DNA from 2 places in the Brevibacillus sp. JB24b genome. Region 1 is predicted to be linked to the other one. Evidence: riboswitches for the same ligand, from Rfam matches in the RefSeq annotation. Region 1 holds a riboswitch; the other holds the start of a gene.
What was found. Region 1 has a riboswitch for S-adenosylmethionine ahead of ACQV1I_RS06030 (aminotransferase class I/II-fold pyridoxal phosphate-dependent enzyme). Riboswitches for the same ligand answer to the same signal wherever they lie in the genome.
Positions count from the first base shown of each region.

Region 1 (12,463 bases):
TAACAATTGAAGATATCGCAGGTTCCATTAGCACCAGCTTGAAGAAAAAAGCGGTAGCAGGAAAAGTAAATGGAAAAGTTGTAGATGTAACCACACCTATTCATGAAGATACAAACGTGGAAATAGTAACGCTAGATACAAAAGACGGCTTGGAAGTATACCGTCACAGTACAGCTCATTTGCTAGCTCAGGCAGTGAAACGCGTATTTGGAAACGATGTTAAATTGGGCATTGGTCCTGTTATTGAAGACGGTTTTTACTACGACATGGATATTCCTGTTAGCTTAACACCTGAAGATCTAATCAAATTGGAAGCTGAAATGAACAAGATCATCAAGGAAAACCTGAAGATCGAGCGTAAAGAAGTAAGTCGTGAAGAAGCATTACGCATCTTTGGTGAATTAAACGACCATTTGAAGCTAGAATTAATTCGTGACTTACCAGAGGGTTCCATCATCACGATGTACCATCAGGGCGAATTCTTTGACCTATGCCGTGGACCTCATTTGCCTTCCACTGGAGTAATTAAAGCATTCAAATTGATGAGTGTGGCAGGTGCTTACTGGCGTGGTAACTCTGATAACCAAGTATTACAACGCGTATATGGCACAGCGTTCCCGAAAAAAGCAGATATGGATGAACACTTGCACTTCTTAGAAGAAGCGAAAAAACGTGACCATCGTAAATTGGGAAAAGAACTAAGCTTGTACATGTTCTCTGAAGAAGCGCCAGGTATGCCTTTCTATCTACCAAACGGTATGACGATCCGCAACGAACTGGAGCAATTCTCTCGTCGTTTGCAAGACTTAGCTCTATACGAGGAAGTTCGTACACCATTCATGATGAACCAACGTCTGTGGGAGCAATCCGGTCACTGGGATCACTACCATGAGAATATGTATTTCTCTGAAGTAGACAATACAACTTTTGCTCTTAAACCGATGAACTGTCCAGGGCACATGCTGATTTATAAAAACGAGATGCATTCTTATCGCGATCTACCAATTCGCTATTCCGAATTTGGACAGGTGCATCGTCATGAGTTCTCTGGAGCATTAAATGGTATGTTACGTGTTCGTACGTTCTGTCAGGATGATGCACACGTCTTCGTGCGTCCTGATCAAATTGAGGCAGAAATCAAAGGTATGATCCAACTTATTGATAAAATCTACAGCGTATTTGGCTTTAAATACAGTGTAGAGCTATCTACTCGTCCAGAGGATTCCATGGGTTCTGATGAACTGTGGGATATCGCAGAAAGCTCTTTGAAAAACGTATTAGATGAGCTAGGAATGGAATATGAAATCAATGAAGGCGATGGAGCATTCTATGGTCCTAAAATTGACTTCCAAATTACAGATGCTCTGAAGCGTAGTCACCAATGCGGAACGATTCAGCTAGACTTCCAATTACCTGAAAAGTTCGATCTAAGCTACATTGGTCAAGATAATGAGAAGCATCGTCCGGTTGTCTTGCACCGTGCTATGTATGGTTCACTTGATCGCTTTATCGGTATCCTGGTAGAGCACTATGGTGGAGCGTTCCCAACTTGGCTAGCACCAATGCAAGCTCGTTTGATGACGATTAATGAAGTGCATGTTCCTTATGCAGAGGAAGTACGCAAGCAATTGCTACAAGCAGGTATTCGTGTCGAATTAGATTCTCGTAACGAAAAAATTGGTTACAAAATTCGCGAAGCCCAAATGCAAAAAATCCCTTACATGCTGGTTATCGGGGAAAAAGAGATGGAAGAAGGAGCTCTATCCGTACGTAAACGTGGAGAAGGCGATCTAGGTAGTAAGCCGGTTGCTGAGGTATTGGCTCACCTTCAAAACGAGATTTTAGAAAGAAAATAAGATACAAAGCTTGACAAACGCCTAGTTGTTATGTAAAATTACTGGGTGTGATAACTTCACATTTCGAGATTGAAGCAGAAGCGCCCAGCTTCTCACCTGAATCGACGTCTAGCTGGACAGTTGACGGGTCTAACGTATGCAAAGCCTCCGATTCATTCGTTGTTTTGCTTAAGGTGAGATTAAATGCGGGCGCTATAGCGTCCGCATTTTTATGTATGTGGCGGTTGATGACATTGATCGCCACATGCTTATGAAAAGCTTTCAACTATGCATGCCCAGCTTTTCTATTATCCGTTTTTGCTCTCGAAAGACTATGGAGGTGGCAAATCATTAGCAAGGATCAAATGTTGGTGAATGAGGCGATTCGTGCTCGAGAAGTACGCTTAATTGGTGCTAACGGTGACCAACTAGGTGTAGTACCACTGAGAGAAGCATTACGTATTGCACAAGAATCTGATTTAGATCTTGTCAACGTAGCTCCTACAGCAAAACCTCCCGTTTGCCGTATCATGGACTTTGGTAAGTTCAAGTATGAGCAATCGAAAAAGGAGAAAGAAGCTCGCAAGAACCAAAAAATTGTTGAGCTGAAGGAAGTTCGTTTTTCCTCTAACATTGAGGAACACGATTTCCAAACGAAACTTCGCAATGTGCTAAAGTTTCTGGGTGAAGAACACAAAGTGAAATGTACGATTCGTTTCCGCGGTCGTGAAATTACCCACTCTGAAATCGGACAACAGGTGCTGGAACGTGTAGCAGCCGCTTGTGAACAAGAAGCAACGGTTGAACGCAAACCAAAAATCGAAGGTCGTAGCATGATTATGATCTTAGCTCCAACTCCGAAATCGGAAAAATAGGATACGAGACAGGAGGATTTCCCAATGCCTAAAATGAAAACTCACAGTGGAGCAGCAAAACGCTTCAAAAAGACTGGTAGCGGTCGTTTGAAACGTGATTCTGCTTACACGAGCCATTTGTTTGCTAACAAGAGCACTAAAGCGAAGCGTCATCTTCGCAAAGGTGGAATGGTTTCTAAAGGGGACCAAAAACGCATTGAGCAAATGATCACTTACTTGTAAGATTCATTTCTGCTCATTTTCCGCAACGAAAAATTTTCTAGCATGAGCCCCATAAGCGTCTTATATAGACCGCCATGCTACAGATCAGGAGGAATTGATTATGCCAAGAGTAAAAGGTGGCATTGTGACACGTCGTCGTCATAAGAAAATCTTGAAATTAGCCAAAGGTTACTTTGGTTCTAAACACCGTCTGTTTAAATCCGCTAATGCACAAGTAATGAAGTCCCTGATGTACGCGTATCGTGACCGTCGTCAGAAAAAACGTGACTTCCGCAAATTGTGGATCACTCGTATCAACGCACAAGCTCGCATGAATGGTCTTTCTTACAGCCGTTTAATGCACGGTTTGAAACTAGCTGGTGTTGAAGTAAACCGCAAAATGTTGGCTGATCTAGCTGTTAACGATAAAGCTGCTTTCAACGACATTGCTACAGTTGCTAAAAGCAAATTGAACGCGTAATAACGTTCTTTTGAAAAGGTTGTCGAGTTTACTCGGCAGCCTTTTTTTGATTGATGCGAAAGAAAACCACTTGACATCGTTTAAAGTGTCTGATAATTTTAGAATCAACACAAATTGAATAGCATGACTTCTTATCCAGAGAGGCGGAGGGACTGGCCCGTTGATGCCCGGCAACCACTTGTAAATTGCAAGATGGTGCTAATTCCTGCAGGACATTTATGTTCTGAAAGATGAGAAGGTTTGCTTACGGATTTCTTTGCGTAGCCAAAGCCTTCTTTCATCGAAAGAGGGCTTTTTTGTTTGGAAATAAAGGCGAGATAGAGGAGTGGAATCAGGATGCATATTGACACACGTTTGGCACAGATTGGGGTAGGGAAGGACAAAACAACGGGATCGCTCAGTTTTCCGATCTATCATGCAACAGCTTATCGACATCCAGCGTTGGGTGAAAGCACAGGATTTGATTATACACGGACGGCTAATCCAACACGCACGGTACTTGAGGAGGCAATCGCTAATTTAGAGGGAGGAGACGGTGGCTTTGCCTGCTCTTCAGGAATGGCAGCGATACAGACAATTTTGGGTTTGTTTTCTTATGGCGACCATTTAGTTGTCTCACTCGATCTATATGGTGGGACGTATCGATTATTTGAGCAAATTATGAAACGATACGGTGTTACTTGCACGTATGTTGATATGTGTCAGCCGGAGCTAGTGGAAGCTGCTATTACTAGTCAAACACGAGCGTTGTTCATAGAAACCCCTACCAATCCCCTTATGCAAATCACCGATTTGAGATGCATGCTTGATATTGCCAAACGCTATCAATTGTTGTCTATTGTTGACAATACATTTATGACTCCCTATTATCAGCGACCGTTGGAGTTAGGAGCAGATATCGTCTTTCACAGTGCTACGAAGTATTTAGCTGGACATAATGATGTGCTATCTGGATTGATCGTGACGAAGGGCACTGAGCTGACCGAAAAGATCGGTTTTTTGCATAATTCCATTGGAGCGGTACTTGGTCCACAGGATTGCTGGTTGGTGATGCGTGGATTAAAAACCTTGGCATTGCGTATGGATCGTCATCAATCAAATGCTATTGCTGTCGTTGAATTTTTGCAAGCTCATCCAGCGGTGTCAGAAGTCTTTTACCCTGGATTACCCACCCATCCGGGGTATGACAGTCAGACGGAGCAAGCAAGTGGTTACAGTGGAATGGTTTCCTTTCGCATCAAGGAACAATCTTTGGTCGCTATCTTTTTAAAGCAATTACAAATCGTTTCATTTGCGGAAAGTCTAGGAGGTGTAGAATCCTTATGCACCTATCCGGCTACACAGACACATGCAGATATTCCAGTAGAAGTACGAGAACAGGTAGGAGTTTGCAACCGATTACTACGCCTATCAGTGGGAATTGAGCATCCTGATGATTTGATCGCTGATTTAAAATTTTCCTTGGATAAATGTTTACAAATAGAGGAGTGTATTCGATGAATTTTGCAACCAAAATCCTTCATGGTACGTGTGGAATGGATCGTGTGACGGGAGCATCAAGTATCCCAATCTACCAAGCCTCTACTTTTCATCAATATGATATTGACCAGCCTGGCACCTACGATTACGCAAGATCAGGAAACCCCACACGGCAGGCGTTAGAGGAAACGATTGCCGCGTTAGAAGGGGGAGAGCGGGGATTTGCTTTTTCATCAGGAATGGCTGCTATTTCCAGCGTATTTCTGTTATTTTCAAGTGGCGATCACTTAGTAGTAGCAGAAGATGTCTATGGTGGGACATTTCGCTTTTTAACAACCGTGCTCGAACGGATGCAAATAGAAGTGACCTTTGTGGATACGACTCAATTGCCTTTGGTAAAGGCAGCGATCCAATCTAACACGAGGGCAATATTTTTAGAAACACCCTCAAATCCGACGTTAAAGGTGACTGATTTGCGAGGAGTAATTGCCATTGCTAAACGTCATGGGCTACTAACCATCGTGGACAATACTTTTTTGACTCCATACTACCAACGACCACTGGAGTTAGGAGCTGATATTGTACTCCATAGTGCTACCAAGTTTATCGGCGGACATAGTGATGTGGTAGCAGGTCTGGCGGTGACGAAAACAAAGGAACTAGGACAAAAATTATATGCCATTCAAAATGGATTTGGCGCCATTCTTGGTGTGCAGGATAGCTGGCTAGTGATGCGGGGCTTAAAAACATTAAAGGCACGTTTGGATATTTCAACCCGAAACGCAGCGGTTGTAGCAGATCATTTAGCAGAGCATCCTTTGGTAAAAAATGTTTATTATACTGGTTTGTCCACCCATGTTGGACATAAAGTACAAGAGACTCAAGCAAATGGACACGGAGCAGTTCTTTCGTTTGACTTGGGGAGCCGAGCACGTGTGAAAGCTTTATTTGAAAATGTACAATATGCTCTCGTAGGAGTTAGCCTTGGCGGAGTAGAGAGTATTTTATCCTACCCAGCGCAGATGTCACATGCAGCTATGCCGAAAGCCGAGCGAGAAAAGCGGGGCATTACGGATGGATTAGTAAGGCTATCGCTTGGAGTAGAGGATGTAACGGACGTGTTGGCTGATTTAGAGAGAGGATTGAAAGCGGGGGAGAAAGTAGAGGAGCAAGTGAACGTGTAGGATTGATAGAATATGTAAAGAGCTGTCTTGATGGTTTGAAAGGAACCCTCTTTTTTAATAAAAGGGGGTTTTAAGCAATGGATTAAAAAATAAACGAGAACATAAGGAAATCCAGCCCCTTTCTGACATGCTATCAGACTTAGCTGGATTTCTTTATATTGTTAGGAAATAGCGAACACGTACCCCTTACCTTTTTCTACATATTTTTTTTCGAGTAAGGTACTTGTTTTTATAGTGGGAGCTGGGTGATATTGACGCTTGGTAAGTGCATGAGCAGTGTGAAAGGCTGCCTCTTCCGTTTCCGCAATAACAGCAGCTACCAGACTTTTGTCCTCGGTTGTGACGATCTCGACATGGTATAAAAACATGAGATTTCCCTCTTTTCTTACTTGCTGAGTTCAAAAGCGTTGCCAAACAGTCAGCCGTGTTAGACAGCCACTTTCTAGCAAATCATCCTAGTATTCTTTACACACTTACACTTGCAATAATTTGTGTAAAATGCTCCTGGATGTTGGCGGTTCCGAACCTACGAGCGAACTGGTGGAACTTTTCTCCTGATTCCCGATTGGTTTTAAATAATTCCACTAGTTGAGCGATAACAGGAGCTACTCGATCTGCGACAACACGCCCCTTTAGACGACTGTTAAATTGGGCATCTGGTCCAAGACTGCCTCCAACGAAAAAATCATAGGCGTCTACCGTTCCTTCTGCCGTTTTAACCAAAGAGCCCTGTAGTCCAATATCGGCTATTTGCTGCTGACCACAGGAATTGGGACATCCAATCATGTGGATTCTTATTGGTGTATCAATTTCCACATGTTCATCTAGCCAGTGAGCGATAGAAGCCATCCGTGCTTTTGTCTCAACGATTGCCAAATTGCAAAATTCATTGCCCGTACAGGAAACAGCATGCCCAATAAATGTTCGTGGTGTAGGGGAATAACGTGTGAGCAAGGTTTCAGCAAGTAAGGAATCCAAATGTTCGTGGGGAATGTTTGGCAGGATTATATTTTGAGAATTCGTAGTCCGTATAGAGCCATTTCCATAACGGTCGGCTAAATCGGCCAACTCGGCTAAATCCTCAGCAGTGAGTCGTCCCACAGGCAATAGTAGTCCTACATAATGTAAACCTGGCTGTTTTTGCTTATGAACACCAGTAAAGTAGCCTGCATTCCAGCCAACTGTCCGATCTTCTCCAAGTTCTTCTAATGGTCCAGTCAATTCTAATAATTTCTCAGTAAATTTTTCAGGACCCCAATCAGCCATTAAAAATTTAAGACGAGCCTGATGTCTCTTCTCACGATACCCATAATCTCGAAAAATACGTGTCACAGCATCTGCTACCTGTACGACTTCTGTAGGCAAAACAAAGATAGGTAACTGCTTTGCTAGATAAGGCTTGGCAGACAAACCGCCGCCTACCCAGACATGAAAGCCAACCTGTTCTTGACCATTTATGATTTTAGACGCAGGAGTAAAAGCGAGGTCATTTATTTCTGCATGTCCGGTATTATAGATGTTTGCTGAAATGGATAATTTATATTTTCGTGGGAGGTTTGAGAATTCAGGATTTAATAAAAAGTGCTCTTCTAGTTGTTGTACAAGGGGTTCGGTATCCATAAGTTCGTAAGGGTCAATACCTGAGAGTGGATTTCCGACAATCGTACGTGGAACATCTCCGCAAGCCTCATAAGAGAATAACCCTACATGCTCTAAGCGATCAAATATATCTGGAAGGTCAGGAGTTGTCAGCCAATGAAATTGCACCGCTTGTCGTGTTGTGATATCAACTAAATTTCGACCGTATTCCCGACTGATGTCTGCGAGAGCTCTTGCTTGATCTGCACGTAAAATCCCTCCTGGAATACGGACTCTCATCATAAAAAAACCGTTTCCTTTAGGTTTTTGTTCGTAGATTCCAGCCCATTTAAAAAAGGCGAGGTCGTCAGCGGAAAACGCCTGATATCCTTTTGAGCCGAGTCTTCGTATGATCTCGATAATATCTAAGCCATCTCGTTCTAATTTTGTTAGTTCAAATGCATGTAATTTACTCTTATCTGCTTCCCAAGGGCGAGATTGTTGATCGCTCATTTTCATTGATCCTCCCTTAATTCATATTAATTTTGTCGGGATACTTTGAACTGAGTATAACCGCTGGATACAACAAGGTCAACGAGAAAAAACGAAATAGTTTGAATTGACACAACAAAAATAAATGACTATGATGTAGGGCAAATGCTTATAAATCCTACTTTTCAACTTGGTTTTAAGTCTCAGGAGCTTGTATATCTTCTGGTGTAATTATCTGTGCAATCTGAGTAGGCAAGTATCCTTGAGAGAGCGTACGACATAAGATGAGTAGGTGAATGCTGAAGAGGAGAGGTAGAGAAATGAATAAATTGACATTACATGAGATTGAACTGTTGGCCAATCGGTTTGAGCATGCGGAAGCAGAAGAATTGCTCGCTTGGGCAACAGAAATCTATGGTGCCAAAATCGTACTTGCATCTAGCTTCGGAGCTGAGGATGTGGTGCTAATTGATATGCTGCAAACAATGGCACCAGAAACTCCTGTATTTTATCTGGATACAAATAAACACTTTAAAGAGACGTACGAAACTCGCGATCGACTTGAGGAGCATTACTCTACCTCTTTTATTAGGGTTTCACCGTTACTAACCTTAGAAGAACAGAGTACACAGTATGGAGACGAACTATGGAAAAGCAACCCTACAGCCTGTTGTAACATTCGGAAGGTAGAGCCACTAAAACGTATTTTGAGCAACTATGATGCGTGGATTACAGGAATTCGTCGTGATCAGGCTCCAACGCGTGCCAACAGCAAAAAGGTAGAGTGGGATGAGAAATTTGGTCTTGTAAAATGTAATCCGCTAGCAGCATGGACGAGTGAGGATGTATGGACATATATCCGCAAACATGAGGTTATTTACAATCCACTACACGACCAGTATTATCCTAGCATTGGTTGTTCTGTCTGTACTCGTGTGGTGCTCCCCGGAGAAGACCCTCGTGCAGGGCGTTGGTCAGGTTTTGAAAAAACGGAGTGTGGTTTACACAAATAATTACATGCATAAAGACTGCAGTGAGGTATAGTGAGAAACGCGTAGAAAGGATGAAGAGAATCGTGGCAGAACAATATCTAGCTCATGGTGGGGCTCTAGTAAATCGGTTGTTATCCCCTGTATTTGTAGAAGAGAATAATCAACGTTTACTTCCCTATCGTTTCGTTACCGTAGATGAATGGACTTTGTCTGATATTGATTGCATAGGGATAGGAGCCTTTTCTCCGCTAAAGGGTTTTCTGACAGAAAGCGAGTATGATTCGGTGGTAGAGCACATGCGCTTACCTGATGGAACAGTTTGGCCGGTACCGATCACACTGGCAGTATCGGAAGAGTTTAGCGATTTAGCTATTGGTGAAAAGCTGGTATTGCGTGGAGAGGATGGTAAGAATTATGCCGTACTTACCGTACAGGATGTCTATCAACCTGACAAAAAGAGAGAAGCTATTCAGGTATACAAAACGACTGATCTAGCTCACCCTGGAGTGGCTAAGCTGTATCAGCGCCCCCCTTTCTATGTAGGTGGAAGCATACAGGTGATCCAACGCCCACAACCAGAGCTGTTTGCCAATTATTATTATACTCCAAGTGAAACACGAGATTTTTTCAGACAACTGGGCTGGAAAAGTATCGTAGGTTTTCAAACGAGAAATCCGGTACATCGTGCCCATGAGTATATCCAGAAGGCGGCTTTAGAAATTGTGGATGGGCTCTTTTTAAATCCACTAGTAGGTCAAACAAAATCGGATGATATACCTGCGCATGTGAGAATGAAAAGTTATTTCGTCTTACTGGAAAAATACTATCCTAAAAATCGTATTTTTTTGGGGGCATTTCCTGCAGCAATGCGTTATGCGGGGCCAAGAGAAGCAGTCTTTCATGCCATGGTAAGAAAGAATTATGGGTGTACGCACTTTATCGTTGGACGAGATCACGCAGGTGTTGGCGATTATTATGGCACATATGATGCACAACATATTTTTTCAGAATTTACCCAAGAAGAGCTGGGAATTACGCTCTTGTTTTTTGAGCATAGCTTTTTCTGTCAAGCATGCCAAGGAATGGCTACGACGAAAACCTGCCCACATGACAAAGCTCATCACGTTGCATTATCAGGTACTAAAGTACGGGAATTGCTCAGGAACGGTATTACTCCTCCACCAGAATTCTCACGTCCAGAAGTAGCGAAAGTGTTAATTCAAGGTCTTCGAGAACGAGTGAAATGAAAAGGATAGTCTGTAAGAACACAGAAATAAAAAATGTGAAATTAGAGTGAAAAAGTGGATAAATACAGAGAAAAATAGACAATGCGCAGAGACGTACTAGCTTCTCTGCGATTTTTTTATGTGTATGTATACATAGACGTACGGAGAGAAAAACAGCAGATAACCAAGTGGACCATGAACGAATAGGTACCGAGAATAAAACGAATATTATATGCATTTTGAATGTGAAATGTTAAGGTTTTGGTCGAATCTGTTTTTTTGAAGAATACGTAACGAGGGACAAATAACCAGAAAAAATTCTTTTGAAAAAAACAGGTATGTGAACAGAAATTTGTGTATGCGCTTTCATTTATGAGCCATAAGAGCCTGCTCAATTCTAGTGAGCAATCGTTCGGGAAAAAGTTTAATAAAAAGAATTTGATTTCATTGACACGCATTTTTGGGCTGGCTATAATCAGTCATAACAATTATTTTCAGACAATTCACATGACATTTTAAACTTTATTTTGATTTGAGAGAATATTTCGATGGCTTTGATGAGGACATGATTGATTACTCATTCTTTCACAGAGAGTCCGGATTGCTGAGAACCGGATAGGAACGTAATGAATTACTCGCCTCTGAGCTGTTAGCTGAACGATTTAGGTCTAGTAGGTGTAACCGCTTAGCGCCCGTTATCGCGCTGACAGTCAGATTAACCACTGACCTGTCCAAGGCTGAATCTCCGCGAGGAGTCAGCAAATTTGGGTGGTACCGCGAATCCCTTCGCCCCAATAAGACATCTTTCGTATGTCGGGGTGATGGGATTTTTTTATGGAAAAAAAGACTTTTACTTTGATAAAAGGGATAGGGAGGAGAGAAGATGATCGAGACCGCAGAACAGACGCGGATGTTACCTGAAATGAGATTTGGCGAAGAATTGACTGGGGCAGAAACCTTACTACGTTGTCTGTTGTTAGAAGGTGTTGAGCACATTTTTGGTTATCCTGGAGGAGCCGTTCTACCAATTTATGACTCACTCTATGGCAGTCGTCTAAAGCATATTTTAGCGCGGCACGAACAAGGGGCCATTCACGCAGCTGATGGGTACGCAAGAGCGAGTGGAAAAGCGGGTGTAGTAGTTGCTACATCAGGACCAGGGGCTACAAATCTAGTCACAGGCATTGCCACGGCACAAATGGATTCCGTACCGCTTGTCTGTATTACCGGTAACGTCGCACAGAACATGATTGGAACAGATGCTTTTCAGGAGGCAAACATTACAGGAATTACCATGCCGATAACGAAGCATAACTATTTTATTCGTGATATCCGTGATATTCCACGCATCATAAAAGAGGCCTTTTATATTGCAACGACAGGTCGTCCGGGACCGGTACTTATTGATATTCCCAAGGATGTTTGCAATAGTGTAGCACCATTTCAAGCACTTGAGAGTATTAGTGTTCGCGGTTATCACCCTACTCTGGTACCCTCAGATGATGAGATGAAGCAGTTTATTACAGCGATTAATCAGTCCACACGCCCAGTTATAATGGCTGGAGGGGGCATTTTAGCTGCTAACGCTCATCAGGAATTGCTTGCCTTTTCAGAATTGACGCGAATCCCTGTTATCAGCACATTTATGGGACTAGGGAACTTTCCTGGAACACATGAATTAGCACTTGGTATGCCGGGCATGCATGGTAATTATGCAGCTAATCAAGCTTTAATGAATGCGGACTGTGTGATTGGTTTAGGAGCGCGGTTTGATGACAGAATTACGATGGGACGCACCAAAGAATTTGCACCAAACGCCACAATTGTCCATGTAGATATCGATCCCGCTGAATTAGGAAAAAATGTTGAAACAGCGGTATGTGTAGCAGGAGACATAAAGAGTACGTTAGAAAAAGCGTTATTGCTAGCTAAGCCGCTCGAAACCAGTGCATGGATGAAACAATTGCATGGATGGCAGAAAGCACACCCGTACAGCTATAAAAAAGATGGTCAATTAAAGCCGCAAGAAGTAATCGAAATGCTTTATGAAACAACAAATGGTGAGGCAATTGTGACAACGGATGTAGGTCAGCATCAGATGTGGAGTGCGCAATATTACA
Region 1 covers NZ_JBNVQV010000001.1:1,207,232-1,219,694, forward strand. Annotated here, with positions in the region: gene thrS (threonine--tRNA ligase) at 1-1,856, shown strand, start outside; gene infC (translation initiation factor IF-3) at 2,201-2,710, shown strand; gene rpmI (50S ribosomal protein L35) at 2,735-2,932, shown strand; gene rplT (50S ribosomal protein L20) at 3,033-3,392, shown strand; SAM riboswitch class I at 3,521-3,629, shown strand; gene ACQV1I_RS06030 (aminotransferase class I/II-fold pyridoxal phosphate-dependent enzyme) at 3,729-4,892, shown strand; gene ACQV1I_RS06035 (aminotransferase class I/II-fold pyridoxal phosphate-dependent enzyme) at 4,889-6,055, shown strand; gene ACQV1I_RS06040 (DUF3906 family protein) at 6,217-6,423, opposite strand; gene ACQV1I_RS06045 (nitrite/sulfite reductase) at 6,521-8,146, opposite strand; gene ACQV1I_RS06050 (phosphoadenylyl-sulfate reductase) at 8,446-9,138, shown strand; gene sat (sulfate adenylyltransferase) at 9,189-10,364, shown strand; gene ilvB (biosynthetic-type acetolactate synthase large subunit) at 11,227-12,463, shown strand, end outside.

Region 2 (12,463 bases), 3.5 Mb from region 1:
GCCTATCGAATTCATGTTTATGTTCGCTGCACCTCTTTTGTACGTGGTTTACTCGATTTTAACTGGGATTAGCTTTGCGATGGCTGATTTTATTCATCTACGTCTACATTCCTTTGGGTTTATCGAGTTGCTGACAAGAACACCAATGGCAATACGGGCAGGAATGATACAAGACATCATCAACTTTGCGATTACATGCCTTGTTTTCTTTGGATTGAATTTCACTGTCTTTCATTTTTTGATCAAAAAGTTTAACTTCCCTACTCCAGGTCGCGCTGGAAATTATACAGACGAGGACGAGCCATCTACAAACCAAGAGCAATTGAAGAAAACCACTACTGGTGTTGCAGAAACGATTGTTCAGCTATTAGGTGGAGAAAATAATATAGAAGATGTGGATGCATGTATGACACGTTTGCGGGTAACCGTCAAAAATATAGAAGATGTGGCTACGGAATCCGAATGGAAAAAGACAGGCTCGCTTGGACTTATTTTAAAAGATAAGGGAGTTCAGGTTGTGTATGGTCCGAAAGCGGATGTGATTAAATCAAGTGTCCAGGATTATTTAGGAGTCTAATATGAGGTTATTAACACTGAACTGCCATTCGTGGCAAGAGTCTGATCAGCATACAAAGCTAGTGGAACTAGCAGATACTATAGTAGAACATGCTTACGATGTTATCGCTCTACAAGAAGTGAGTCAATCGATTGATGCTGTTGTGATTGAGGATCACATCAAGGCTGATAACTATGCTTATCTTTTATTACAAGAGCTTCAGAAGCGAGGGCTAGACGGTTATCGGATGATCTGGGATTTTTGTCATATTGGATATGGGGTATATGAAGAAGGAGTAGCTTTATTGACCAACCTCCCAATCAGGGATCAGAACGCATTCTATGTGTCTAAACATACAGATACGTCATATTGGAAAACCCGCAAGGTTGTGCAAGCTACTGTGGAGTATCATCAGAAGTATATTTCATTTTTTTCCTGTCATTTCGGATGGTGGGAGGATGAAGAAGAACCTTTTTTTGATCAGTTTGAACGTTTGATAAAGCGGATTGATAAAAATGAGCTTACCTTCTTGATGGGAGATTTTAATAATCATGCCGGGGTGAGTGGAGAAGGATATGACTGTGTAAAAAGGCATGGCTGGTACGATACGTTTCTACTAGCTCAGGTTCAAGATGAGGGCAGCACGGTTCAAGGGAAGATTGCTGGATGGGATTGCAATCAGGAAGGCTTGCGGATTGATTATATCTGGGTAAATCAGCCTGTTTATGTTCTGGAATCCAGAGTCATTTTTAACGGTATAAATAAACCAGTCATATCTGATCATTTCGGAGTAGATGTCATCATTTGATGCCAAAAACCAAAGTCTGATTCATTAACAATCGGGCTTTGGTTTTTTTTATTTTTATTTTTTTTATCTTTTCCTGAAACGTTTGTGAAAAACACCTCGTCAAAGAGTGTGAATCAAACAAAATGGAAATTTTGTTAATGAAAATGGAGGTATCCACAATGAATAAAACTTTTAAAATGTTAAGTGCTGCTCTGGTTACCGCTGTGGTGGCTACCAGCTCCATTTCAGCTTATGCCGCTACCCCACAACTAACACAAACAAACAATGTACTAACAAAACCGGCTTCTAAGCATGCTGTTTATGTAAATGGTAAAGTAGTAGATGAGAAGCTAAACGTATACGCAAACAAACAAAATGTACTAATGATCCCATTGCGTACGATTTCCGATCAACTAGGTTATAAGGTTACCTGGAATGCAGAAACCAAGAGTGCTGAGTTGCAAAAAGGTGCACAATGGACAGCAGTTTCGGTGGGAAAAGATCAATACAGTGTAAATAAAATGTACGTGCAATTAGGATCAGCTCCTGAGTCTAAAGCAGGAGTAACCTATGTACCAGTTTCCTTCTTTGATAAAGTACTTCATCAACAAGTAATTGTCGAGGGTGATGGGACAATTAAAATTGGCGAACAAGTACAAGGGGTTACGAAAAAAGGTAGTATTACTCACATCTCTATTGAAGAAAAAGATGCTTCTATCAAAGGGGCTATCATGATGAATGGTTTCACAAATGGTGTACGTCTAAACATCACAGATGAGACAAGCATCGTTGATCAGGATGGTAAAAAGCTTACAATAGCTGATTTGAAATTGGGTCAAGAAATTGAAGTTGAGCATGGCCTGACTATGACTATGAGCATTCCACCTATGACAAATGCAGTGAAAATCGTGGTAAATGATAAAATGGATACTCCTGAGGTTCTAGGAACAGTTGGTGAAGTCGTTGAAGCGAAAACATTAACAGATGGAACCATTCAGGTAGTGATTAAAGGCGAGAAGCTAAATGACAATTCCTTTGAGATGATTGCGCTAAATCTAGCAAAAGACACCCCGATTATCGACGCAAAAGATAATAGCGAATTAAAAGCAGAGGACTTGCGTAAAGGGACAAAAGTCTATGGATTCTATGGTCCTATGACAACAAAGAGCCTACCAGCAATTGGGCAAGCGGTGAAAATTGTGGTTGAGCAGGAGTCTTTGATCCAGCCTAAATAATTCGTGTAAGGTACTGTAGAATAGTAGCCTGAAAATAGAATGGATAAGAAAAACGCTTGGACGGATGGTCCAAGCGTTTTTTTATGTTTAATGAAGAAATAAATTTGAAGTTAAATGGTAAAGCTGTAAATGTTAATTCACGTTCGTTTGAAGCTCTCTTTACAAATCTCCTAGTAAATCGCTTCCCAACCCGCAGGAGTTACAAACAGACGAATCGCAATAATTTTTCGATCCTCCATTAAGGTGAAATAGTGTCGATATGAAGACGGAACGGAGATTAAATCACCAGGGGATAGCTCTACATCAAAGTAGCGACCATCTGTACCTAAAATAGCAAAAATACCATGACCATCTACACAGAAGCGGACTTCATCATCCGTGTGATGATGTTCTTTGACGAAGTTCTCTAATTTTTTATCTAACTCTGGTGTTTTGTCGCTTAGCACAATTACGTCTGCTGTAGTGTAGTTGCGACGTTCACTAATATCTTGTATCTCTTTTTGGAAGGTCTCTAAAATTTGTTGTTTTTCTGCATCAGTCGGTGCGTAATTATTTCGCAAAGCAGGATCTAATTGATCTACACCCCAATATTCGTAGATAACATCCTGTGAGTTTAAAAAAGTCTGAACTGCTTCTGTACCCTCAATATATTCATTGGTATCATGAAAACGTACTTTTGCCATGAAGAAAGACCTCCTATTGTTTGTAATCTTATGAATTATTTATTTAATCAGATTAAATTAAATGGCAATACCAGAAGCTTGCGAAGATAAATTACTTACTTGCAGTAAGCGTAGTTGATATTCAAATAGAAATTCAAAAGCTTCTATATGTCTCTTTGCTTCAAAATCATTACGACCCCATGCATATATTCCGTGGTTACGAATTAACACGCCGGGTACATCAGGCCTTATCGCCTCTTTAATGGCTGCCGCTAATGTAGGGATATCTGCATAGTTTTCGACAATAGGGACGTTAAGTAGAGCGTTCTCTTCCCAAATGCCTAGTCCCTTGATCAATTCCTGACCGTGAATACTAAAGCTTTGCTTTTGGGCGTACAATTCGGAAATCACATTGTTCGCTATCGTATGCACATGGAAGCAAGCGCCAGCATCGGGAATGCTTTGATAGACAACAGCATGCACTAAGGTTTCCGCAGACGGCTTCAAATTGGTAGGCTCTACGGAACTAGAGTTGCTGTCAACGATCAGGTAATCTTCTGGCGATAATTTAGTTTTATCTTTGCCACTGGCGGTCACAGCAAATTGTAAGGGTACATCGCTGATTTTAATAGAGAGGTTTCCACTAGTGCCCGGAAACCAGTCTCTTCTAGCAAACGTTAGCTTTACTTCATCTAGTTTTTTAAAAGCGGCGGTGCGCTGTTCAAGTGTTGTTGTCATAGCACAATTCCCTCCTGTTTGGCCTGAATGGCTTTAATGATTGAAATCACATCATAAAAGGTAGTAAATGGTTTATGTGATAAATTTTCTTCCTCACATTTTTCTAATAGGAAGGAACGGGCAATGACAAAGTCAGCAATTCGAGAGCCTGCTAAGTCAGTAATACTGTCCCCAATGACAACACGCGTATAGGCCGTAGCATCATAGCTTCTAATAATGGTAGTTTTACACATTCCACAATCTGTTTGGCAATGCTCATCGCAGGTATGCGGCCACGTAATTTTTATGCTCTCTTTGCTAAAATCACTGCCATTGCAGTAGATTGGACCATCCAACTGAAACGGAGCGAGAATCGGGTGAACAAAGAAATCAATACCTCCGCTTGTAATGAGCAAAGTCACATTTTCTTGACGGCAATATTCCACAAACTCGGCGAAACCAGGGCGGATACTAGCATTCTTCACAGCAAATTGAGTAATTTCGTGTTCGAGTGAAGAGGGAAGCAGGGAAAAAAGCTTTCCTACCCCTTCTCTAATGGTTATTTTTTGCGTCAAAATCTGTTCGGTTAATTCTTCCCAGCCTGGGGGATGAAAATGGCGCATGATTGCTACAATGTTGTCTTTTTCTGTAATAGTTCCATCGAAATCGCAAAAAAGCACAAGTTGTTTTGTCATGCAAGACCTCCCCATTTTTCTAGTGCGAGTCGCAGTTCTTCAGAGTCGGCAGCTGCCTTAGTAAGACTAATTCCGTTTACGGATGCATCAATAGCGGCACGGAACGCTCGACCGCCTGCTGTTGCTCCTAGTGGGTGTCCATGAATACCGCCGCCTGCGTTAACCACCTGGTCTAGACCAAAGTCAGCGTACAGCTGTGGAACCAATCCAGGATGAATACCTGCCGATGGAACGGGGAAGGCAGGTTGTAAGGTACCGTATTCCCCAACTAAATGATTAGCTAGCTGATTAGCCTCTAGCTTATCTAATGCAACATTTCCGTATGGAGAAGGGAACAAGACCAGGTCAGCCCCAGCTAAACGCAATAGATTACCGAGTAAGAGCGGAGCAGCTATGCCGTAATCAGGACTAGGATAATAAGCGCCAGCGAGTGCAGGATGCGCCATGATTGGTACTTGAATGTCCGGATCTTCTGCTAGACGTTGCAAGAGATCGAAGCCGAAAGCAAGCGCATTAAACAGGAGGCAAGAAGCACCTGCATCAATTGCTTGTTTCGCCCGCTCAATAAGCTGTGAGCTAGGTCCTGTAAGGTTAGCGGCATACAAGACAGGCTTACCGGTTTGTTCCGCAATTTCATCTGAAATGGCTTTGAAACGTCTGATGCGTTGGATAAACGGAGCTTTATCATCAGCAAAGAAAATTTCGTCATCCTTTATCAAATCAAGGCCACCTTCTGCTTGTGCACGAAACTGAACCTCTAATTCCTCTAGTGATAAACCTGTGCATGACTTAAAAATACTCATTAATAAAGGGCGATCATGCACACCGGTTATTTTCCGTATACCTTTTATGCCAAATTTCGGACCCTGAAAGCCTTGTAAAAAAGCAGGGGGAAGTTGAATATCCACTAGCTTGATTTTGCCATCCATTGATAGCTTGCCGAATACCCCTGTAAGAAGAGAAGGGATATCTTGTGTAAAGCATATTGTTGGATAACTAATAGTGATAAGACCTCGTGTTTCACCTGATGAGGTAGATTCGAGAGGAGCTACATGTGCTACTTCACCTAAATAGGCACGTAGTTGCTCTTGTTTGGCCAGGGGAAGGTCTGTCCATGAGCCTACTGTCATACCAACTGCAATACCTTCCGCTTTTTTTTGTAAATCTTTTGCTTGCGTTAAATAGGTTACGAGGATTCGATCTGTACTCATGGATGACCTCCTTATAGGTAGAGAATTTATCAACTAAAAACGCCCCCTTCAAGAGAAGGAGGCGTCTGATAGACAGATCTTCTTCTCTTATCTCTCACATAAACCAATAAAGCACGATTATGTGTAGGATTTAGCACCGTTTCGCATCGTTATACCGATACGAGGGTTGCCGGGCATCATAGGGCCAGTCCCTCCGCCTTCTCTCAATAAGAGCTAAATAATTGTTGTAGTTGTCAAAAAAGAAGCTGTTTCTTGGAGACCATCTTATCCCTTTTTATAAAATGCGTCAACCCTTTTATAAATAAAATCTGAGTTGAATAAATTGTTTGACATAAATGGTTTACCTGTGTATATTTCTACTAACGATTCATTTTGAAGCTTCGTTACGTAGGATAAGAACCTGCATTCACTTACAATTACATATAACTTTTGGATACCTTATCCAGAGACGGTGGAGGGACTGGCCCGATGAAACCCAGCAACCGACACATAGCCACTAGCTTGGCGTGTGCACGGTGCTAATTCCTGCAGAGACATTAAAATTCTGGTAGATAAGGGGGAACGTTTAATGAATATGGCATGTAAAAACGACCTCTTTTCTTCGGAAAAGAGGTTTTCTTTTTCTTTGGTAAGCAAAGCATGGTGTGAACAGATATGGGCAGAGCACAAATATTGGGTCATGATGAGGTGTTATCAAAAATATAAGCAGATATCACAAGCATTTCGGGATCAATTAAAATTGACACGAGAAACAGGCGAGCGAGATTGGAGTATATTTGCAGAGCATTTGTTACATGAATTCCAGAAGATCAGGGAATTGCCTATTGATTCAGGCAATGCCTGCAATGCTTTGAGCCATGCATTCGGTCATTTACGCGGTAAGCTTAGTGAACAAGAAAGCGGGTCCTGGCATGTATTATTACAAAGGAGCTGGGAGGAAGCCCATCGCATATTGTTCTTACTTACTATGGAATATGGTGATGATTATTTGTCACGATCCCGCATATTTTCACCAGATGTTCCTAGCAGTCATACATGGATTCGTTTTCGGGGCAAGGACTTTTTTATTGAAAAGGATTTGGGGCGATGGAATATTCTTGAGCCGAGTGAAGTCTGGGAGCGAGTCGGTGTGTATCAGGTTAACCTATTGACCAAGTATCGCTTATTAGCCAATCTAGAAGGAATCGTCCATCCCTTGGCACATTACGATCAATACATCAACCGATACTAGTGATAAAAAGGAGAGGAAAGATATGGGTTATCAAGCGTTATCGGTTCAAGAAGCCATTTTATACGTACAGAATCAGGGAACGATTTTTACACAAGACGCGTCTCTTGTTAGCCAAGAAATTGGTGATGGCAATTTAAATTTGGTCTTTAGAATAACCGATGAAGCGACCGATAAAAGTGTCATTGTGAAGCAGGCCTTGCCTTATGCTCGCGTCGTTGGCGAATCTTGGCCGTTAACACTAGATCGATCGCGAATTGAAGCCGAGGCGCTCAAGACTCAGCGAGAGCTAGTAGGGGATTTAGTACCTGAGGTATACCATCACAATTCGGAGCTTGCCTTGACGATTATGGAGGATGTCGGTGATCATAAGCTACTCCGTGCAGGTCTAATTGATGGAGAGGTGTATCCACATTTCGCTAGACATATCGGAACTTTTCTGGCCCATACCTTGTTCTTTACCTCTGATCTTGGGATACACCCCTTTGCTAAGAAGGCTAATGTGAGCAAGTTCATTAATCCAGAGCTATGTAAAATTACCGAAGATCTTGTATTTACTGATCCTTATGTGGACCATGAAACCAACGATTTTAATCCACTTATTCGTCGAGATATAGAAGCAATATGGGAGAATCAAGCATTACGTCGAGAGATTGCTAAGCTAAAATACGGTTTTTTAACACGAGCAGAAGCTTTGTTGCATGGTGATCTGCATACAGGTAGTATTTTTGTCACTCAAACGAGTACAAAGGTGATTGATCCAGAGTTTGCTTTTTATGGGCCGATCGGTTTTGACATTGGGGCGGTAATCGCTAATCTTATCTTAAATTATGCAGGTCAATACGGGTTGCAAGCGGACATAGAGAAACGGGAGAGCTATCGTTTTTATTTATTGGATACGGTAGAAAACGTATGGAATGAGTTTGTATCGCAATTCGTTCGTTTGTGGCATAAACAAGCGGAGGAGCGTAGTGCGCGTGTTCCCGATTTTTGGCAGGACTATGTATCTCAAGTCTTACAAGATACGGCAGGATATGCTGGATGCAAAATCCTGAGACGTGTGATTGGATTGGCGGGTGTGGCTGACTTAAATAGAATTGAACAAGTAGAGATTCGAGCAGAAGCAGAAAGACTTGCTTTGGAGATTGGTCAATCCCTCATTATCAATCGTAAGCATTTTACAGAAATCGCAGATATAACTGCGAGCGTACGAGATATTGCCGCTGAACGGGAACGAGTTTTTCAAAAGTAAAATGGTATCGAAAACAGAGTCATCTGCTGTCCTACTAAATAGGGCAAGCAGGTGATTTTTGTTTTTAAGAGAATTAATGTTCAATCTATTGGAACAATCAGGGGCAAAAAAGGGGGAGGAGAAGCATGAAGAATATCGTGATATCACCTGATTTGGAACTAAAGGAAGTCCGTATTGAGGATGCAGTAGTCACCTTTGCTTTAATAGAAAAAAATCGAGATTATTTACGGGAGTTTTTACCGTGGTTAGATAATGTACGAGATGTAGAGGATTCAGAAAATAATATTCGTTTTGCCATTCAACAAGCAGCGAATATGCAAGGAACGCATTATTCGATTTGGTATAAAGGCCAAATTGCAGGGAGAATCGCCGCCAATTATATCGAATGGAATCATCGTAAAACGGTAATTGGCTACTGGCTAGGAGCCGAATTTCAGGGGAAAGGCATCATGACGCAGGCAGTACAAGCATATCTTGACTATTTGGTATTTGGGAAGTGGAATCTGCATCGAGTAGAGATTGCAGCAGCAGTACAAAATGAGAAAAGCCGTGCTATCCCTGAGCGACTTGGTTTTCAATTAGAAGGAATTATCAGAGGGAATGAATGGTTGTACGATCATTACGTTGATCATGCTGTGTATGGAATGCTACAGCAGGAATGGAAACAACAAAAAGGAGAGAGGGAAACGACATGATCCCTATTCTGGAATTGATTTAATTTTGAGATTGATAGGGGAAGATGGTGTTGAAGAGTGAGTTCATTTCGACAATTAGCTTGGTTTTTTCAAAGACATTGGAAGCGATATGTGTTTGCCATTAGTGTACTGATTATTATTGATATCTTATTATTATTGCCACCACGTATTATTGGTAGTTTAGTCGATGAAATTCGAAACGGACTACTAACTCAAAAAGGCTTAGTTATGATGGCTGGGATACTAGTAGGGATCGGTATTTTGTTATATGGACTCCGGTATTTGTGGCGTTATTTGTTGTTTGGTGGCTCACTTACGCTAGAAAGGACTCTGCGAAATCGCTTCTTTCAGCATTTAAAATCAAATGTCACCAAGCTTTTTTCAACGCCATCGAACAGGTGACTTAATGGCCATTGCAACTAATGATATTCCAGCGATCGAAATAACAGCGAGTATAGGGGTTTTAACCTTGGTCGATTCCATCTGTATGACCTTGCTAACACTTGGAATCATGCTGTTTGCGGTAGATTGGAAGTTAACACTCGCAGCCTTGTTGCCTATGCCGTTCCTAGCTTGGTCTACCGCTTATTATGGTAAATTGCTGCATGAGCGCTATTATCTAGCACAAGAAGCGTTTGGCAAAATGAACGATCATGTGCAACAGTCGATATCTGGTGTACGTGTTTTACGTTCTTTTGTTCAGGAAGAAAAGGATGTAGAAGCATTCCAGGATGTTAGTGAAGACACCTTAAAGAAAAATGTCAATGTAGCAAAAATTGATGCGCTGTTTGAACCTACTGTGGCTATTATTATTAGCTTCAGTTTTTTAATTGCATTAGGGTACGGTTCTTTATTGGTGATCAGCAGTCAGATATCCTTAGGGGAGCTAGTGGCTTTTCAGCTCTATCTTGGACTACTGATTTGGCCCATGTTCGCATTTGGGTACTTAATGAATGTTTTACAACGGGGGAGTGCATCGCTCAAACGTTTATACGAGCTATTAGGTGAACCTTCTGATGTAGTAGAGGTAGCTGATGCTGTTACTCATGTGCCTTTAGGTACAGTAGAGATGCGGGATTGTTCCTTTACTTATCCACAAGCAAACCGACCAGCATTGCAGCACATTTCCTTCACACTAAACAGTGGGGAGACGCTTGGTATTGTTGGGAAAACGGGTAGTGGTAAATCGACCTTATGTAGAACCTTACTGCATCAATATCCGGTTGAATCCCAACAAATATTTTTCTCTGGAATTCCCATTGAACAAATAGCTTTGAATACAGTACGTGAAAAAATTGCCTATGTTCCACAAGAGCATATGCTATTCTCACGCACGGTCAAGGAAAATATAGCGTTTGGTGTTACAGAGGCTAATGACGCTGATGTGGAGCGGGTGCTTCGACAGGCTGAGATGCTAACAGATTTACAGCACTTATCACATGGTTTAAAAACGGTTATAGGGGAAAAAGGAGTCATGCTATCACGTGGGCAAAAGCAGCGAATTTCTATTGCGCGTGCCCTATTAACTGACGCAGAAGTATTGATATTAGACGATTCCTTATCGGCTGTAGATGCTAGGACGGAAGAGAAAATCTTTCGTCATTTACGTGAAGCACGTCTGGGGAAAACCACGATTATTACAGCTCACCGTTTGTCTGCTGTTGTCCATGCACATCACATTCTTGTGTTAGATGAAGGATTGGTTATAGAAGAAGGAACCCATAGCGAACTGATGATCAAAAACCGCTGGTATGCCCAGCAGTATCGTCGTCAGCAGATCCAGCAATCCTTGTATTGGATGAAGCAACAGCTAGCATTGATAGTGAGACAGAATCGGCAATTCAAGATGCATTGAAGGTCCTAGCACAAGGAAGAACAACTTTTATCATTGCGCATAGATTGTCAACTATTCAAGAAGCGGATGTCATATTGGTATTGTCGCAAGGAGAGATCGTCGAGCAGGGTAACCATGAGGCGTTAATGGACAAACAGGGCATCTATTATAAAATGTATCAACTTCAACAAGGGAAACCTATAAAGTAAACTGTGAAAAAGTAGAGGGTTGTGGAAGAGTAGGGATACGGTGTATGATCTTCTAATGGAAAGGAGATCGCATACATGAAATCTTCGCGCTTTACTTTTACAACATTGCTCGTAGTGGTCTTTATTGCTGGTATTACTCAGGGATTAACGCTCCCATTGCTTGCTATCTTGTTAGAGGAACGAGGCATCTCTGCTGTATCTAACGGTTTGAATGCTGCTGCCCTCTATGTCGGAATGTTCATTATGTCACCATTGATGGAAATCTTTTTACGAAAATGGGGTTATCGGACATGTCTATTTATTGGACTTGTACTGGTAACATTCTCAACTTTGTTACTTCCATTGTTTACATCGCTTAGTGTATGGTTTGTCCTCCGCTTGATAATGGGAATGGGCGATTCTGCTCTGCATTATACCAGTCAGATCTGGGTGACGGCTACATCTACACCAGAGCGACGTGGGCGTGATCTTTCGCTATACGGTCTTTCTTATGGGGCGGGCTTTAGCGTAGGACCTTTGGCAATCAATTTAATGCCGTTTGGCTTGTGGGCACCATTTATGGCACTTGTTGCTTGTAACCTAGTGGCTTTCTTCATGTTGTTACAAATTCGTAATGCCTTCCCACCTGAAGTAAAAGCAAACGATGGGAAAAAGGTTGTTAAATCAAGAGAAAAGTACAAGATGGTTATTCAAATGACATGGCTGGCTTTGATTCCAGCTTTCCTATACGGCTTTATGGAAACGACGCTCAACGGTAGTTTTCCGATCGCGGCCTTACGTTCAGGAATTTCGGCAGAATCAGTTTCCATTATTTTGCCATCATTTGTAGTAGGTAGTTTATTCTTACAGTTGCCACTTGGTACATTAAGTGACAGAGTAGGACGCAAAAAAGTCATGATGTGTTGTGCAATAGCAGGCTGCATCGCGTTTATGATGTTCCCATTAGCAACATCCTCAGTACCATTAATGATGCTGTTATTAGCTGCAGCAGGAGCAGCGGTGGGTTCGTTCTACTCGCTTGGATTAGCGTATTGTGCTGATATCTTACCACAAGGCTTAATTCCGATCGCGGGAATTATTGCAAGCATGAATTTTAGCGTAGCAAGTATTATTACACCGAGTGTTAATGGATTCTTAATTAATTATGTTTCCCCAACTTCAATCTTTGTGGCAATGGGTGCCATGTTCATTGTTTTCTTCCTCGCAGCTATTTTCTTCCGCCCAGAGAAAGCACGTGCTACATCTATTCAAGAATTTGAAGGAATGGAAATGAAGTAGGATAAATGAGACCTTAGCGATAGTAGCTAGGTCTTTTTTCTTTTCCAAAATTGTCCTTGACGCTTTGCAAAAAAGAATTGTACTATGATTGTAATGATTATTAA
Region 2 covers NZ_JBNVQV010000001.1:4,706,108-4,718,570, reverse strand. Annotated here, with positions in the region: gene ACQV1I_RS22165 (PTS transporter subunit IIBC) at 1-577, shown strand, start outside; gene ACQV1I_RS22160 (endonuclease/exonuclease/phosphatase family protein) at 579-1,364, shown strand; gene ACQV1I_RS22155 (copper amine oxidase N-terminal domain-containing protein) at 1,523-2,578, shown strand; gene ACQV1I_RS22150 (cupin domain-containing protein) at 2,749-3,261, opposite strand; gene ACQV1I_RS22145 (methylthioribulose 1-phosphate dehydratase) at 3,319-3,978, opposite strand; gene ACQV1I_RS22140 (2-hydroxy-3-keto-5-methylthiopentenyl-1-phosphate phosphatase) at 3,975-4,652, opposite strand; gene ACQV1I_RS22135 (2,3-diketo-5-methylthiopentyl-1-phosphate enolase) at 4,649-5,863, opposite strand; SAM riboswitch class I at 5,948-6,076, opposite strand; SAM riboswitch class I at 6,299-6,421, shown strand; gene ACQV1I_RS22130 (DUF1722 domain-containing protein) at 6,432-7,094, shown strand; gene mtnK (S-methyl-5-thioribose kinase) at 7,117-8,343, shown strand; gene ACQV1I_RS22120 (GNAT family N-acetyltransferase) at 8,469-9,038, shown strand; partial or broken gene ACQV1I_RS22115 (ABC transporter ATP-binding protein) at 9,096-10,893, shown strand; partial or broken gene ACQV1I_RS22110 (multidrug ABC transporter permease) at 10,812-11,081, shown strand; gene ACQV1I_RS22105 (MFS transporter) at 11,157-12,359, shown strand.
Region 2: another riboswitch for S-adenosylmethionine. It lies ahead of ACQV1I_RS22135 (2,3-diketo-5-methylthiopentyl-1-phosphate enolase); the one in region 1 lies ahead of ACQV1I_RS06030 (aminotransferase class I/II-fold pyridoxal phosphate-dependent enzyme).